2 regions of the Enterobacter ludwigii genome follow, and region 1 is predicted to be linked to the other one. Evidence: predicted binding sites of a transcription regulator. Region 1 holds the regulator's gene; the other holds the start of a gene.

Region 1 (6,863 bases):
CTGCGTGTTCTGCGTTGCCCACGACCGGTTTCAGCACGTAATACTGCGCGGTCAGCTGAGCGACGTTAATCAAATCGCTTTGTTGTGCAGGTTGGCCTGCACGGCTGTGATTTGCCATTACCGGGTCCTTCTGATGCAAGGGTTAAATTGTACCGCAAACCTTTTCAATCAATTCCGCCGGGAACTGCATGGACTGCATGATGTGTTCAACCATGCTGCACTTGCGGCCCGTATTGGTATTGGTGATGACCCAGTACGGTGTGCCCGGGACATGTTTAGGTTTGGTTTGGTTGCCATTTTGCAGCAGCGTTTGCTCGTCGCCTGCGAAATAGACGCGGGTACGACCGTGCAGCGACTCGGTCGCTTCAGCAAACGCTTTGTTATCCAGTGAATAGAGTGTAGACAGCACCAGCATGAAGCGGTTAACCGCTTTTTTCTGCTCGGCGTACTCATCAGAGAGCAGCAACTCGCGCATCGCACGTACTTTGTCTTTCACTTGCGCGACGGCAGGTTTTGCTTGTGCAACAACGTTTTGTTGAGACACGACATCTTTAGTGACTGGGGTAGCAGGCTGTGAGGCGGCGGAAATTTTAAGCATGCGCCGTAAAATGTCGGACGCACTCTCCCCGATATGCCGCGTCTGGCTGGCAATATACTGATAGAGTTCGTCATCAACTTCGATTGTTTTCATCTTAATCCAGTGCAATATCTTATCTGAATACAAGTCGTTGGGATTATAAAGTTAAATTCCAACAGCGGATAGCGTCAAACCAGGTTGGCGGCAAAAGTCAGATTAAACTGGAACCTTGCAGCCGGGCGGCAGAATGGTCAACATGATACCCTAACCTGACATACGTAAAAAAAGAACTTTGCCATGAAATTGAATACCCGAGCGCAAACTGCACAATCGCCGAACAATAATTCTCCCATCGTACTGGTTCACGGGCTTTTTGGCAGCCTGGATAACCTGGGGGTGCTGGCGCGCGATCTGGTTACCGATCACGATATTTTGCAGGTCGATATGCGAAATCACGGTCTTTCCGGGCGTTCAGAAGAGATGACCTACGCGGCAATGGCCCAGGATCTGCTCGATACGCTTGATGCCAACCATCTTCAGAAGGTGACGCTCATCGGGCATTCTATGGGCGGCAAGGCGGTAATGGCCCTGACGGCGCTGGCACCGGACAGAATCAACGGTCTGGTCGTGATCGACGTTGCCCCGGTGGATTACGACGTGCGTCGTCATGACGACATTTTTGCTGCCATCAATGCGGTGACAGAGGCTGGGGTTTCAACCCGCCAACAGGCCACAGCCGTCATGCGCGAATATCTTAATGAAGAAGGCGTTATTCAGTTTCTGCTGAAGTCGTTTGTCGACGGCCAGTGGCGTTTCAACGTGCCGGTACTCTGGGCGCAGTACAACAACATCGTCGGCTGGGATACGGTGCCCGCCTGGCAACACCCTACCCTCTTTATTCGCGGCGGTAACTCCCCTTATGTCACCGACGCCTACCGCGACACCTTGCTGGCGCAATTCCCGCAGGCGCGCGCCCATGTCATCGCCGGTGCCGGACACTGGGTTCACGCGGAAAAACCTGACGCCGTGTTACGCGCCATCCGCCGCTATCTCTCTGATACTGCGAATTGATTAAAAAGAGAGCGACTGGAAGGTTGCGGGCTTCCAGTCGTTGGCGTGCCGTTTTTGGTGATGTATGATGGCGCGCTCATCGCCCGGGCAATAGCAGGGCGGCTTGTTTCCCCCGAAGTCTCAGAATCATGGCCAAAGAACAAACGGACCGTACGACACTAGATCTGTTCGCGAATGAGCGTCGACCGGGACGACCGAAAACGAATCCGCTTTCGCGCGATGAACAGCTGCGTATTAATAAACGCAACCAGCTTAAACGCGATAAAAATCGTGGGCTTAAGCGTGTCGAACTGAAGCTCAATGCCGATGCCGTCGATGCGCTTAACGAACTGGCTGAAGCGCGTAATATCAGCCGTAGCGAGCTCATTGAAGAGATGTTGATCGCCCAGCTTGAGACGTTGCGCCGCCAGGCATAAGTCTGAAAATCCCCTTTCTTACCCTTTTCATGTAGCACAGAGTGCAGTCCTGCGCGATAGCTGTTTCCGCGGGGTTGCCAGTTCTGCTATTATTGCCCTTATCCGTGGACAAATTGCGCCACCATACCATTAAGTTTCAAGAGGTTATTTTACTCATGGCAATCATCGGCATTTTCTTCGGCAGTGATACCGGCAATACCGAAAATATCGCAAAAAACATTCAAAAACAGCTCGGTAAAGACGTTGCCGATGTGCATGACATCGCCAAGAGCAGCAAAGAAGATCTCGAAGGCTATGACATCCTGTTGCTGGGTATCCCAACCTGGTACTACGGTGAAGCCCAGTGTGACTGGGATGATTTCTTCCCGACGCTGGAAGAAGTGGACTTCAACGGCAAGCTGGTCGCCCTGTTTGGCTGCGGCGATCAGGAAGACTACGCTGAGTACTTCTGTGACGCGCTGGGCACTATCCGCGATATCATTGAACCGAATGGTGCAGTTATCGTAGGCCACTGGCCGACTGCAGGTTACCACTTCGAAGCGTCTAAAGGCCTGGCCGATGACGACCACTTCGTGGGTCTGGCGATCGACGAAGACCGTCAGCCAGAACTGACCGCAGAGCGCGTTGAGAAGTGGGTGAAGCAGATCCGCGAAGAACTGCACCTGGACGATATTCTTAACGCCTGATTGTTAGTGTGGCGCAACCCCGGTTGCGCCCAGGAACCGGGTCAAACGATTAAATTAATCGCTACAATCTTTTAACTTTTTCGCCCAGACCTGTACAATGTCTCCCAGGTAAAATGGGGTGCCATTGAGTAAGTTTGTCGGTGATACCACGTTTTTATAAGCATACTTTGCCTGAGACTTGCAGTTTTCATTTAGCCATGGCAGTTCTATAATGAGACGCATTATTCCAGGTGCATTTTCTGTCACTTCCTCCAGAAGTGAATCGTTTAGCAACAGGACAGATTCCGCATGACTGACAACAATACCGCATTAAAGAAGGCTGGCCTGAAAGTTACGCTTCCTCGGTTAAAAATCCTTGAAGTGCTTCAGGGTCCAGACAATCACCATGTCAGTGCGGAAGACCTTTACAAGCGTCTTATCGACATGGGTGAAGAGATTGGGCTGGCAACCGTCTATCGCGTGCTGAACCAGTTTGATGACGCGGGCATTGTTACCCGTCATAATTTCGAAGGCGGTAAATCTGTATTCGAACTGACCCAGCAGCAGCACCACGATCACCTGATCTGCCTGGATTGTGGCAAGGTCATTGAATTTAGCGATGATTCCATCGAAGCACGTCAGCGTGAAATCGCTGCTCGTCATGGTATCCGCCTGACCAACCATAGCCTGTATCTGTATGGTCACTGTGCAGAAGGTGATTGCCGCGAAGACGATCACGCACACGACGCCAAATAAGTCGAACTTTCATACTCTGAGCCAGCCGCAAGGTTGGCTTTTTTTTGCCTGTCACCCGGCAAAAAAAAGCCCGGTAAGCACAGCGCCACCGGGCCTTAACACACTTACTTAATTTCCGTTGTTACTGCGTATTTCCTTCCAGATCTGGTCGCAACGCTTCGCCACTTCCTGATCGTTACCGGTTTTACGCGCCTGAATACAGGCCTGATAGTCCATTACGCGAACATTTTCCTGCGTCGCAAACTGCTCATGCGCCTTCTCTTTCTTCAGCACATTCAGCACGCTCTGGCAGGCTTCAATTTTCTCCGGTGAACCTTCAGCGGTGTTAATGCAGGCGCTGTAAGCCTCCTTCAGGCGAGAATTTTCTTTCGGTGCCGGGTCCTGGGCGCAAGCCACCAGCCCCGAGGCCAGCAACGCGACGATTACCATTTTTTTCATCATGTGCAGTCTCCATTCCGGCGGGACGGAACCCGCCGGAGCGTTCATCAGAAGATAGTGAATGGTGCGATAACCATGAATTTCACGTCACGTTCATCCTGGAAGATGTTGCCGTAACCGCCCGCGTAGCTTGGAATATCAGAGTGGTTGTCATACTGCGTGAAGTGCAGCTTGAACATCGTGCCTTTCGCACGTCCGTCCTGCACGGTATAGATGGCATCCAGGCTGTAAGAGGACTCTTTCAGACGGTAGTTCGGATCGTAGTACGCATCCGGTATGGCCATGTCGCCCGGTTTGGCGTCCCAGGCATACGCGTAGGAGGCACCCACAGCCCAGCCCGGCAGGTTCCAGTTTTTCAGGTCATACATTGCGCCGAAGAAGACCGCTTTTTCGCCGTCGGCGTTGAAGTCAGAGCGGTTATCCCACCAGATATCCAGACGACCGTTGGAAGATGCGTAAGTCGGGGTCATACGCTGCAGGAAGTAGCCCTGCTGCCCTTCCGCCTTCACCCATGTTCCTTCCAGACGCAAATCCACCTGACCCACTTTGTAGCCAAAGGTCAGCGCCTGCAGCCAGGCCGTGCCGTCATAAATATCGTTGACGCCACCATCGCTGACTTTGTCTCGCGTGCCGTAGAACTGGTAACTGGTACTCAACGGACTCCCTGCGATATCAAATTTGTAGCTGGCTTTGGCAAAATACTGATCGATATAGCCTTCAGCCTGACCAAAGGCGGCTTCTAACACGAGGTCGTTTTTAAAATCGTACTTCGCACCCAGCGAGTGGAGGTAATCCACTTTGGTTTTTTTATCGTTCTGGTAAAACTTATCCATTTCGATATGCCACGGGGCTTTGTATTCGTTGGTCCACATATAGGAGAAACTCAACGCACCCGCATCACCGTAGTCAAAGTTAGCGCCAGCTTCAGCGCCCTGGTAAGTACCAGGCATAAAACTCCAGTGTGGCGCTAACAGGGTTTGGCCAGTTGGCTGAATATATCCGCCGCGCGCCCAGACTGGACCATATTTGAATTTTGCAGCGGCTTTATACAGACTGATACCGCTTTTATCGCCGGACCAGTCTTCTTTATAGGCCTTATTGCTGGACGAGAAGGCAATTTCGTTCGGGTGTCCGCTGTCGCCATTTTCCGCCATTTCAATTGCCGTGAATGCGGCAATATCCAGGCCGAACATATCGGCGGCATAGCCTGACTGGAAGTCGAGGTTGGCGTTCCAGGTAGAGTGAGAAAGGTTGGTTTTGTATTTGTCTTCGGTAACGTCTTTACGGTCACGTTCACGCTGCCAGTAATAAATACCGCCCGTGAGGGTAGAATCTTCGATGAAACCTGCTGCCTTAGCCTCTGGCGCAATCACCAGGCCTGACATTGCTGTCACACCGGCGATAGCCAGCGCCAGCGCACTACGTTTGCCACTGAACGTACGCATAGATTATTCCTCTTTGACGAATTAAAACGCCTGAACGGCGAAAAAGATAAAAGACCAAAAGGTCAGGGGTAGTCAGAAATACCCTCGAATTAACTACCGCCTTTAGGTTATTTTTCGCGACGCGAATTATCAATGCTTTTCCGTGGGCAAAAGTCAGGATTATGACGAAGTGCACATAATTAGTAGTGCTTTGTAACATTTAGCGGGAGACGAGATTTGGCGGGGCAAGTCATTAAATTTAAGCCAGTAATTGTGTAAATTACTGGTTATTTTCAGGCCTTCACTATTTTCAGAAATATACAAACTTTTTTTAGAAAAATAAGTAGCACCACATTGACCTGAATATTGCGCAGACATTATTTTTGCTCGCGCTTAACGATATGATCATTCAATAAAAAAACGCCGCATTACGCGGCGTTTGTCTCTCATTGACCAGAGCAGCGTTATTATTCGCCGACTTTAGTCCAGGTATCACGCAGACCAACGGTACGGTTAAACACCGGTTTTTCCGAGGTACTGTGACGGCTGTCGAGGCAGAAGTAGCCTTCACGTTCGAACTGGAACGCTTTGCCCGCTTCAGCGGCTTTCAGAGACGGCTCAGCATAACCCTGCTTGATGACCAGAGATTCCGGGTTGATTGTCGCCAGGAAGTCTTCTGCTGCACCTGGGTTAGGCACGCTGAACAGACGATCGTACAAGCGAATTTCAACCGGCAGCGCATGTGTTGCACTTACCCAGTGGATCACGCCTTTCACTTTGCGGCCATCTGCCGGATCTTTGCTCAGGGTTTCAGCGTCGTAAGAGCAGAAGATGGTGGTGATATTCCCTTCCGCATCTTTCTCAACACGCTCAGCTTTGATCACGTATGCGTTACGCAGACGCACCTCTTTACCCAGCACCAGACGCTTGTACTGCTTGTTCGCTTCTTCGCGGAAGTCAGCACGATCGATCCAGATTTCACCGCTGAACGGCACGTCACGGGTGCCCATTTCCGGTTTGTTCGGATGGTTAGGCATGGAGACCATTTCGCTCGCGCCCTGCGGGTAGTTTTCGATAACCAGTTTTACCGGATCGATGACGGCCATTGCGCGCGGCGCGTTGTCGTTCAGATCTTCACGGATGCAGGATTCCAGAGAGGCGATCTCAATGGTGTTATCCTGCTTGGTCACGCCGATGCGCTTACAGAACTCGCGAATAGACGCGGCAGTATAACCACGGCGACGCAGACCCGAGATGGTTGGCATACGCGGATCGTCCCAGCCCTCAACGTGCTTGTCGGTCACCAGCAGGTTCAGCTTACGCTTGGACATCACCGTGTATTCCAGATTCAGACGAGAGAATTCGTACTGACGCGGATGCACCGGGATCGTGATGTTATCCAGAACCCAGTCGTACAGACGGCGGTTATCCTGGAACTCCAGCGTACACAGGGAGTGCGTAATGCCTTCCAGCGCATCGCTGATGCAGTGGGTAAAGTCGTACATCGGGTAAATGC
Region 2 (6,863 bases), 670 kb from region 1:
GCCTCTTCCCAGGTGACGGGGGTAAAAGCCTCTCCCTTGTGGTAGCGGATCATGGGCTGAGTCAGACGGGGGGTAAGCAGACGCGTATCGTTCAGGAAGTCCCAGCCATAAAAGCCTTTCAGGCACAGGGTGCCCTGGTTTGTTACGCCTTCGGCCGCTTCGGCACGGAGGATACGGTTATTTTCGACGACAAGGTTTAATTTGCAGCCTGCACCACAGTAGGGGCAGACGCTGGCGATTTTTTTCATCAATAACAGACCTGTTAAGAAATGAAGCAAAGTTGACTGGGTAGCCCAGTCCCGTAAACGGGAGTAAGCAGGAACCATGCCATATTTACTTTGTAGGTTTTACAGGGTGTTATACGAGGAGGGAACGTGTCATCGTCAGCCCGATCGTCAGTTTTGACGATGACACGTTAGCCTTCACAGAGGGGAGGGTTTTTAGAGATCGTCCATGGTGTGACCCACAACGATTTCCAGGGTCTTACGAATGACATCTGCCTGCACAACGTCGTTTGTGGATTCCAGCGTCTGGATCAGCCACAAAATGATCGCTTTGTTGGACAGGTGTCCTTCAGAAGCCAGAACACAGCGTACTGCAGTAGAAAAAACAGCGGACTCTTCAGCAAAACGATCGCCTGCGTGACGGAAATATTCCGACAGCGCGCTTTCTAAAAAAGCGGAATGGTATTCGGGTTGAAGCTGAATATTTTGTCTCATTTGTTCTCACCGTAGCTGTAAAATTGCAGTCAATGTATTTTTCTGGGATCGGACGGTTTTCCATTTCCAAATAACGGCACTACATTGTCTCTTTTAACGTTGAGAGATCCCTCTCTATCCGTTCGTCCTTGCGCGGTTCTGCGACGTTTCAGGGCGATGTTGTTTGAACCGATATCGGCAATCACCATCGCAAGTGTCTCCCGCCGCTGGGGATCCTTTTCATGCGCTTTCATATCCCGCAGACGCTGAACCAGAGCTTCGGTTGTGACGGGGCCTCGCTCTTTCAAAAGAGAAAGAACGGCTTCACCGATAAGCTGGTCAATCAGTCGGTCTGCATCACTGCTGTTCATAACATTACCGTTCGAAAAGCAGACCAAGCAGCATGTGGTAATGCTGTTCCTCTTCAGGCCCATCGGCCTTTTCGAGGCGGCTTAAGAGTTTGGTACAGAGCGATTTGCGATTCAGATTTCGCCCGTCGCTAAGAATCTCAACCACGACCTGACCGAGCGTCTCCTGTTGGGTAGGAAGCGCGGCCTTCTCGAAGTAGTGCGCGATCGCTGCTGCTGAATCTGCGACATAATCCTTCTGCTGCATGTTTCGCTCCTGTAAAAAAATGTAATCACTAACGTTACATTTAAGGTATACACAATTTCCAAATCTGTACATAGAAAATGTACAATTTTTTAAAATAATTGTGATATATTTTATAAATTCTATGTTTATCAGTCTGTTGAGTCATAAAAATGAAGCATTTCCGTTACAGAATATATTGTACAATACGCACGGTGATGGATAAGTTGTACAACGCAGGAAACGGATGCGTTAGGTGCCGTAAATGGTTGAGATGTAAATTATTTGTCACGTAATTAATATGCTATAACAGATGTTTACCGACGTGTTTTTGTGGCCAACCCCTAACCCCCTTCAGGATAAGCATGCTTACAACCATCATATACCGCAGTCATATCTGCGAGGACGTTCCAGTGAAAGCGCTGGAAAACATGGTAGCTGCTGCAAATAGTAAAAACCGGCAATCCAATGTCACGGGGATCTTGCTGTTTAACGGCACGCATTTTTTTCAGTTGCTCGAAGGCCCAGCGGAAAACGTTTCATCCATTTACGAGCAGATTTGCCAGGACACGCGCCACCATAACGTGGTGGAGCTGATGCGCGATCACGGCCCCTCCCGACGCTTCGGCAAGGTTGGCATGGAGCTTTTTGACTTGCGTCAGTTCGACAGGGAAGAGGTGCTTCAGCAGGTTCTCGACAAAGGCACCAGTAGGTATCAGCTGACATATAGCGATCGCGCCCTGCAGTTTTTCCGCACCTTCGTGGAGGCCACGGAGAAAGCCAACTATTTTGAACTGCCGCCTGCAGATGCCTGGGATTTTATCCCGGAAGAGACGCCTTTATCGGCGCAACCGGAGGTGGTGGCTAAAGGCGCGGATTGCAGCTTTGCGTTCCAGCCTATCGTGGATCCGTTTATGCAGCAGGTCGTCTCCTGGGAGGCCTTGATCCGCACGCCCACCGGTGAATCGCCTGGGGCCTATTTTGCCCAAATTCCTCGTGAAGAGGTGTACGCCTCTGATTTGAAAAGCAAGCAGGTTGCGCTCTCCATGGCGAGCGCTCTGGGATTACAGGATCAGACATTATCCATTAACCTGCTGCCCATGACGCTGGTCAACGTGCCTGGCGCCGTGGATTTCCTGCTGACGGCCATTGACGCGAATGGCTTTGTGCCGGAGCAGATTGTGGTGGAATTCACCGAGAGCGAAGCGATTTCCCGTTTTGAAGAGTTTACCCATTCGGTCAGGCAGCTAAAAAGTGCCGGTATCAGCGTAACCATCGATCACTTTGGTGCCGGTTTTGCCGGTCTGCAGTTACTGGCGCAATTCCAGCCTGACAGAATTAAGATTAACCGCGATCTGGTCGCGAATGTGCACAAAAGCGGCCCGCGGCAGGCCATCATTCAGGCGATTATCACCTGCTGTTCCTCGCTGGAGATCCAGTTCTGTGCCGTCGGCGTTGAGAAGCCTGAAGAGTGGATGTGGCTGGAGTCTGCAGGCATTTCCCAGTTCCAGGGGCACCTGTTTGCCAGCCCGCGTCACGGGGGAATTCCGGCGATCGCGTGGCCAGAGAAGAAGTTTGAATTTTGAGAAAGCTGTACATAAACCTGCAAGCTTGACTGTACGCGCGGCAAAATTTGTACAACAATACATTAACGGGTGAAGGAACTTGTATACCCTTCACCCGCTCAAAAAGAGGCCTTAGTTATACAAATGGTTTGTACAATCTGATAAGGTTGGTCTGGTTGGGTATGGAAGTTCTAAGCGTGAGGGAGTTAATGGCCTATTACAGTATCGGCGAAGTGGCCGAACGATGCGGTATCAACCCCGTTACGCTGCGTGCCTGGCAGCGCCGTTATGGATTGTTGAAGCCGCAGCGAAGCGAAGGGGGCCATCGTCAGTTTGACGATGAAGATATCCTGCGTATTGAAGAGATCAAACGCCTGATGAAAAGCGGCGTTTCGGTCGGCAAAGTCAAAGGCTTGCTGGAAAACAAAGAAGTGATGACTCAGGGTAACTGGGCATCAATCCAGGAAGAGATGATGACGGTTTTGCGTTATGCCAGCCCGGCAAAGCTGCGCGCCAAAATAGGCGAGTTCCGCCGCGATCACGCGATGGATGCGCTTATCGATAATATTATTTCTCCCGTTCGTCAGCGAATGAATCAGGATCAAAATACGGTGCGTCATATGGCGAGCCTGCTTGACGGTGTGCTGATAGAGTTTGCTGTCGCGAGCCTGGCGGAGTCACGTAAGAAAGCCGGTAAAGATGCTCTGCTTATAGGCTGGGAGTGCGATGACCGGACACACCTGTGGCTTGAGGCTGCGCGTCTGGCACAGAAGGGGTGGCATATTGACGTGCTGGCCGACCCGATTGATTCCCCTCGTCCGGAGCTTTTTCCTGGGCAAAGAATTTTCGTCTGGACCGGTAAAGCGCCGACGCCGCGTCAGCAGGAACTGCTTGACCACTGGCGTGAACAGGGTTTTGTTGTCTCCTTTCATCATTAATTTCCGCAGGCCTTGAAGGCCTTTTTTTTTTGCTCGTCGTTCCCCTGGATAAAATCTATCTTAAAAATAGGTATTTCCGATGCATATTTTACTTTTCCCCTTTACTCCGCTTTTCTGATTCGATAACCCATTATTTTTCAAAGTATTGAACAATTAAATCCATCCCGCCCGCATCCGCTGACAGGGTCTATGCTTAATAAAAGTATGCAAAAAGGGCGATTTAGCCCAATGCCCCTGCTGACAGAGGGTTGAAGTGATAATCGTTATCACTAACATGGTGTTATGCCCTGGGGCTTATTAGATGAGGTGGACCTATGGAACTGCATTCAGAAACCTTCAATCCTGCCGACTTCGCCTGGCGTGGCTTAACGCTCACGCCAGCGGCGGCGGCACATATTCACGAACTGGTGGCGAAAAAGCCAGAGATCCTCGGCGTGCGCCTGGGGGTGAAACAGACCGGCTGCGCAGGATTCGGTTACGTGCTCGATACCGTCACAGAACCCGAGAAGGATGATCTGGTATTCGAAACTGACGGCGCAAAATTGTATGTCGCCCTGCAGGCCATGCCGTTTATTGACGGCACGGAAGTGGACTACGTACGTGAAGGTTTAAACCAGTTATTCAAATTTCATAACCCGAAAGCCCAGAACGAATGTGGGTGCGGCGAAAGCTTTGGGGTATAGGCGGTACTATGTCTCGTAATACTGAAGCAACGAGTGATGTTAACACCTGGAGTGGCGGCCACCTCAATTATAAAGAGGGGTTCTTTACCCAGCTGCAGACCGATGAACTGGCGAAAGGCATCAATGAAGATGTCGTCCGGGCGATCTCGGCCAAGCGTAATGAACCTGAGTGGATGCTGGAGTTTCGTCTGAGCGCCTTCCGGGCGTGGCTGGAAATGGAAGAACCTCACTGGCTGAAAGCGCATTATGACAAGCTGAACTATCAGGATTACAGCTACTACTCTGCGCCATCCTGCGGGAGTTGCGACGATACCTGCGCCTCACAGCCTGGCGCGGTGCAGCAAACCGGTGCGGACAACAGCTTCCTGAGCAAAGAAGTGGAAGAGGCATTTAACCAGCTGGGTGTGCCCGTTCGCGAAGGGAAAGAGGTGGCGGTGGACGCCATTTTTGACTCCGTCTCAGTGGCGACAACCTACCGTGAAAAACTGGCAGAACAGGGGATTATTTTCTGCTCCTTCGGCGAAGCGATTCACGAGCACCCTGAGCTGGTGAAAAAGTACATCGGCACCGTGGTGCCGAGTAACGATAACTTTTTTGCCGCGCTTAACGCGGCGGTAGCGTCTGATGGCACCTTTATCTACGTGCCAAAAGGCGTTCGCTGCCCGATGGAGTTGTCGACCTATTTCCGCATCAACGCGGAAAAAACCGGTCAGTTCGAACGCACCATTCTGGTGGCCGATGAAGGCAGCTACGTCAGTTACATTGAAGGGTGCTCTGCACCGGTCCGTGACAGCTACCAGCTTCACGCCGCGGTGGTTGAAGTCATCATCCATAAAGATGCCGAGGTAAAATACTCCACGGTGCAGAACTGGTTCCCGGGCGATGGCAACACCGGCGGTATTCTGAACTTCGTGACCAAGCGTGCGCTGTGCGAAGGCGAAAACAGCAAAATGTCCTGGACCCAGTCGGAAACCGGCTCTGCGATCACCTGGAAATACCCGAGCTGTATTCTGCGTGGGGATAACTCGATCGGTGAGTTCTACTCCGTGGCGCTGACCAGCGGCCATCAGCAGGCAGATACGGGTACCAAGATGATCCACATCGGTAAAAACACCCGGTCGACCATTATTTCCAAAGGCATCTCCGCCGGGCACAGTCAGAACAGCTATCGTGGGCTGGTCAAAATCATGCCGACGGCCACCAATGCCCGAAACTTTACCCAGTGTGACTCAATGTTAATTGGCGCAGACTGCGGGGCACACACCTTCCCGTACGTTGAATGCCGTAACAATACCGCCCAGCTTGAGCACGAGGCGACGACGTCACGTATTGGGGAAGATCAGCTCTTCTACTGCCTGCAGCGCGGGATCAGTGAGGAAGATGCCATCTCAATGATTGTGAACGGCTTCTGTAAGGATGTGTTCTCTGAACTGCCGCTGGAATTTGCCGTTGAAGCTCAGAAACTCCTCGCTATTAGTCTTGAACACAGCGTCGGTTAAGGAAAGCACATGTTAAGTATTAAAGATTTACAGGTTAGCGTGGAAGACAAAGAGATCCTGCGTGGTCTCAATTTTGACGTCAAACCGGGTGAAGTCCACGCCATTATGGGGCCCAATGGCTCCGGGAAAAGTACGCTCTCCGCGACGCTGGCAGGACGCGAAGATTACGAAGTGACCCACGGGTCGGTCGAGTTTAACGGCAAAGATTTGCTGGAGATGTCGGTGGAAGAGCGGGCCGGTGAAGGTATCTTTATGGCCTTCCAGTACCCGGTGGAGATCCCGGGGGTGAGTAACCAGTTCTTTCTGCAAACGGCGCTGAACGCGGTACGTAAATATCGCGGACTGGAAGCGCTGGACCGCTTTGATTTTCAGGACCTGATGGAAGAGAAGATTAAGCTACTGAAAATGCCGGAAGACCTGCTGACCCGCTCGGTCAACGTCGGTTTTTCAGGCGGTGAGAAAAAGCGTAACGACATTCTGCAGATGGCGGTCCTTGAGCCTGAACTGTGCATTCTGGATGAAACCGACTCCGGTCTGGATATCGATGCCCTGAAGATTGTCGCCGACGGGGTGAACTCCCTGCGCGACGGCAAACGCGCGTTCATCATCGTCACTCACTACCAGCGTATTCTGGATTACATCAAGCCGGATTACGTCCATGTGCTTTACCAGGGGCGTATTGTGAAATCCGGTGATTTCACGCTGGTTAAACAACTGGAGGAGCAGGGTTATGGCTGGCTTACCGAACAGCAGTAATGCGCTCCAGCAGTGGCACCGTCTGTTTGAAGCGCAGGGCAATACGCGCTCGGAACAGGCGCAACAGCACCTGCAGCAGATGCTGCGTCTCGGTTTGCCGTCACGCAAGCAGGAGAACTGGAAATACACGCCG

Evidence for each region. The regulator Fur, encoded in region 1, represses iron uptake genes when iron is present. The targets are predictions, from matches to a motif close to ATAATAATGAGAACNACTATCAA.
Region 2: the regulator Fur is predicted to act here: its motif matches at 4,046-4,068, upstream of sufA (Fe-S cluster assembly scaffold SufA).

The regions. Positions count from the first base shown of each region.
Region 1 covers NZ_CP017279.1:503,693-510,555, reverse strand. Annotated here, with positions in the region: gene pgm (phosphoglucomutase (alpha-D-glucose-1,6-bisphosphate-dependent)) at 1-118, opposite strand, end outside; gene seqA (replication initiation negative regulator SeqA) at 143-691, opposite strand; gene ybfF (esterase) at 875-1,648, shown strand; gene ybfE (LexA regulated protein) at 1,777-2,064, shown strand; gene fldA (flavodoxin FldA) at 2,220-2,750, shown strand; gene fur (ferric iron uptake transcriptional regulator) at 3,039-3,485, shown strand; gene chiQ (ChiQ/YbfN family lipoprotein) at 3,594-3,923, opposite strand; gene chiP (chitoporin ChiP) at 3,971-5,368, opposite strand; gene glnS (glutamine--tRNA ligase) at 5,815-6,863, opposite strand, start outside.
Region 2 covers NZ_CP017279.1:1,177,558-1,184,420, forward strand. Annotated here, with positions in the region: gene fdhF (formate dehydrogenase subunit alpha) at 1-248, opposite strand, end outside; gene BH714_RS05605 (biofilm development regulator YmgB/AriR family protein) at 441-719, opposite strand; gene BH714_RS05610 (hypothetical protein) at 749-1,069, opposite strand; gene ycgZ (regulatory protein YcgZ) at 1,074-1,313, opposite strand; gene BH714_RS05620 (diguanylate phosphodiesterase) at 1,655-2,875, shown strand; gene BH714_RS05625 (MerR family transcriptional regulator) at 3,064-3,792, shown strand; gene sufA (Fe-S cluster assembly scaffold SufA) at 4,107-4,475, shown strand; gene sufB (Fe-S cluster assembly protein SufB) at 4,484-5,974, shown strand; gene sufC (Fe-S cluster assembly ATPase SufC) at 5,984-6,730, shown strand; gene sufD (Fe-S cluster assembly protein SufD) at 6,705-6,863, shown strand, end outside.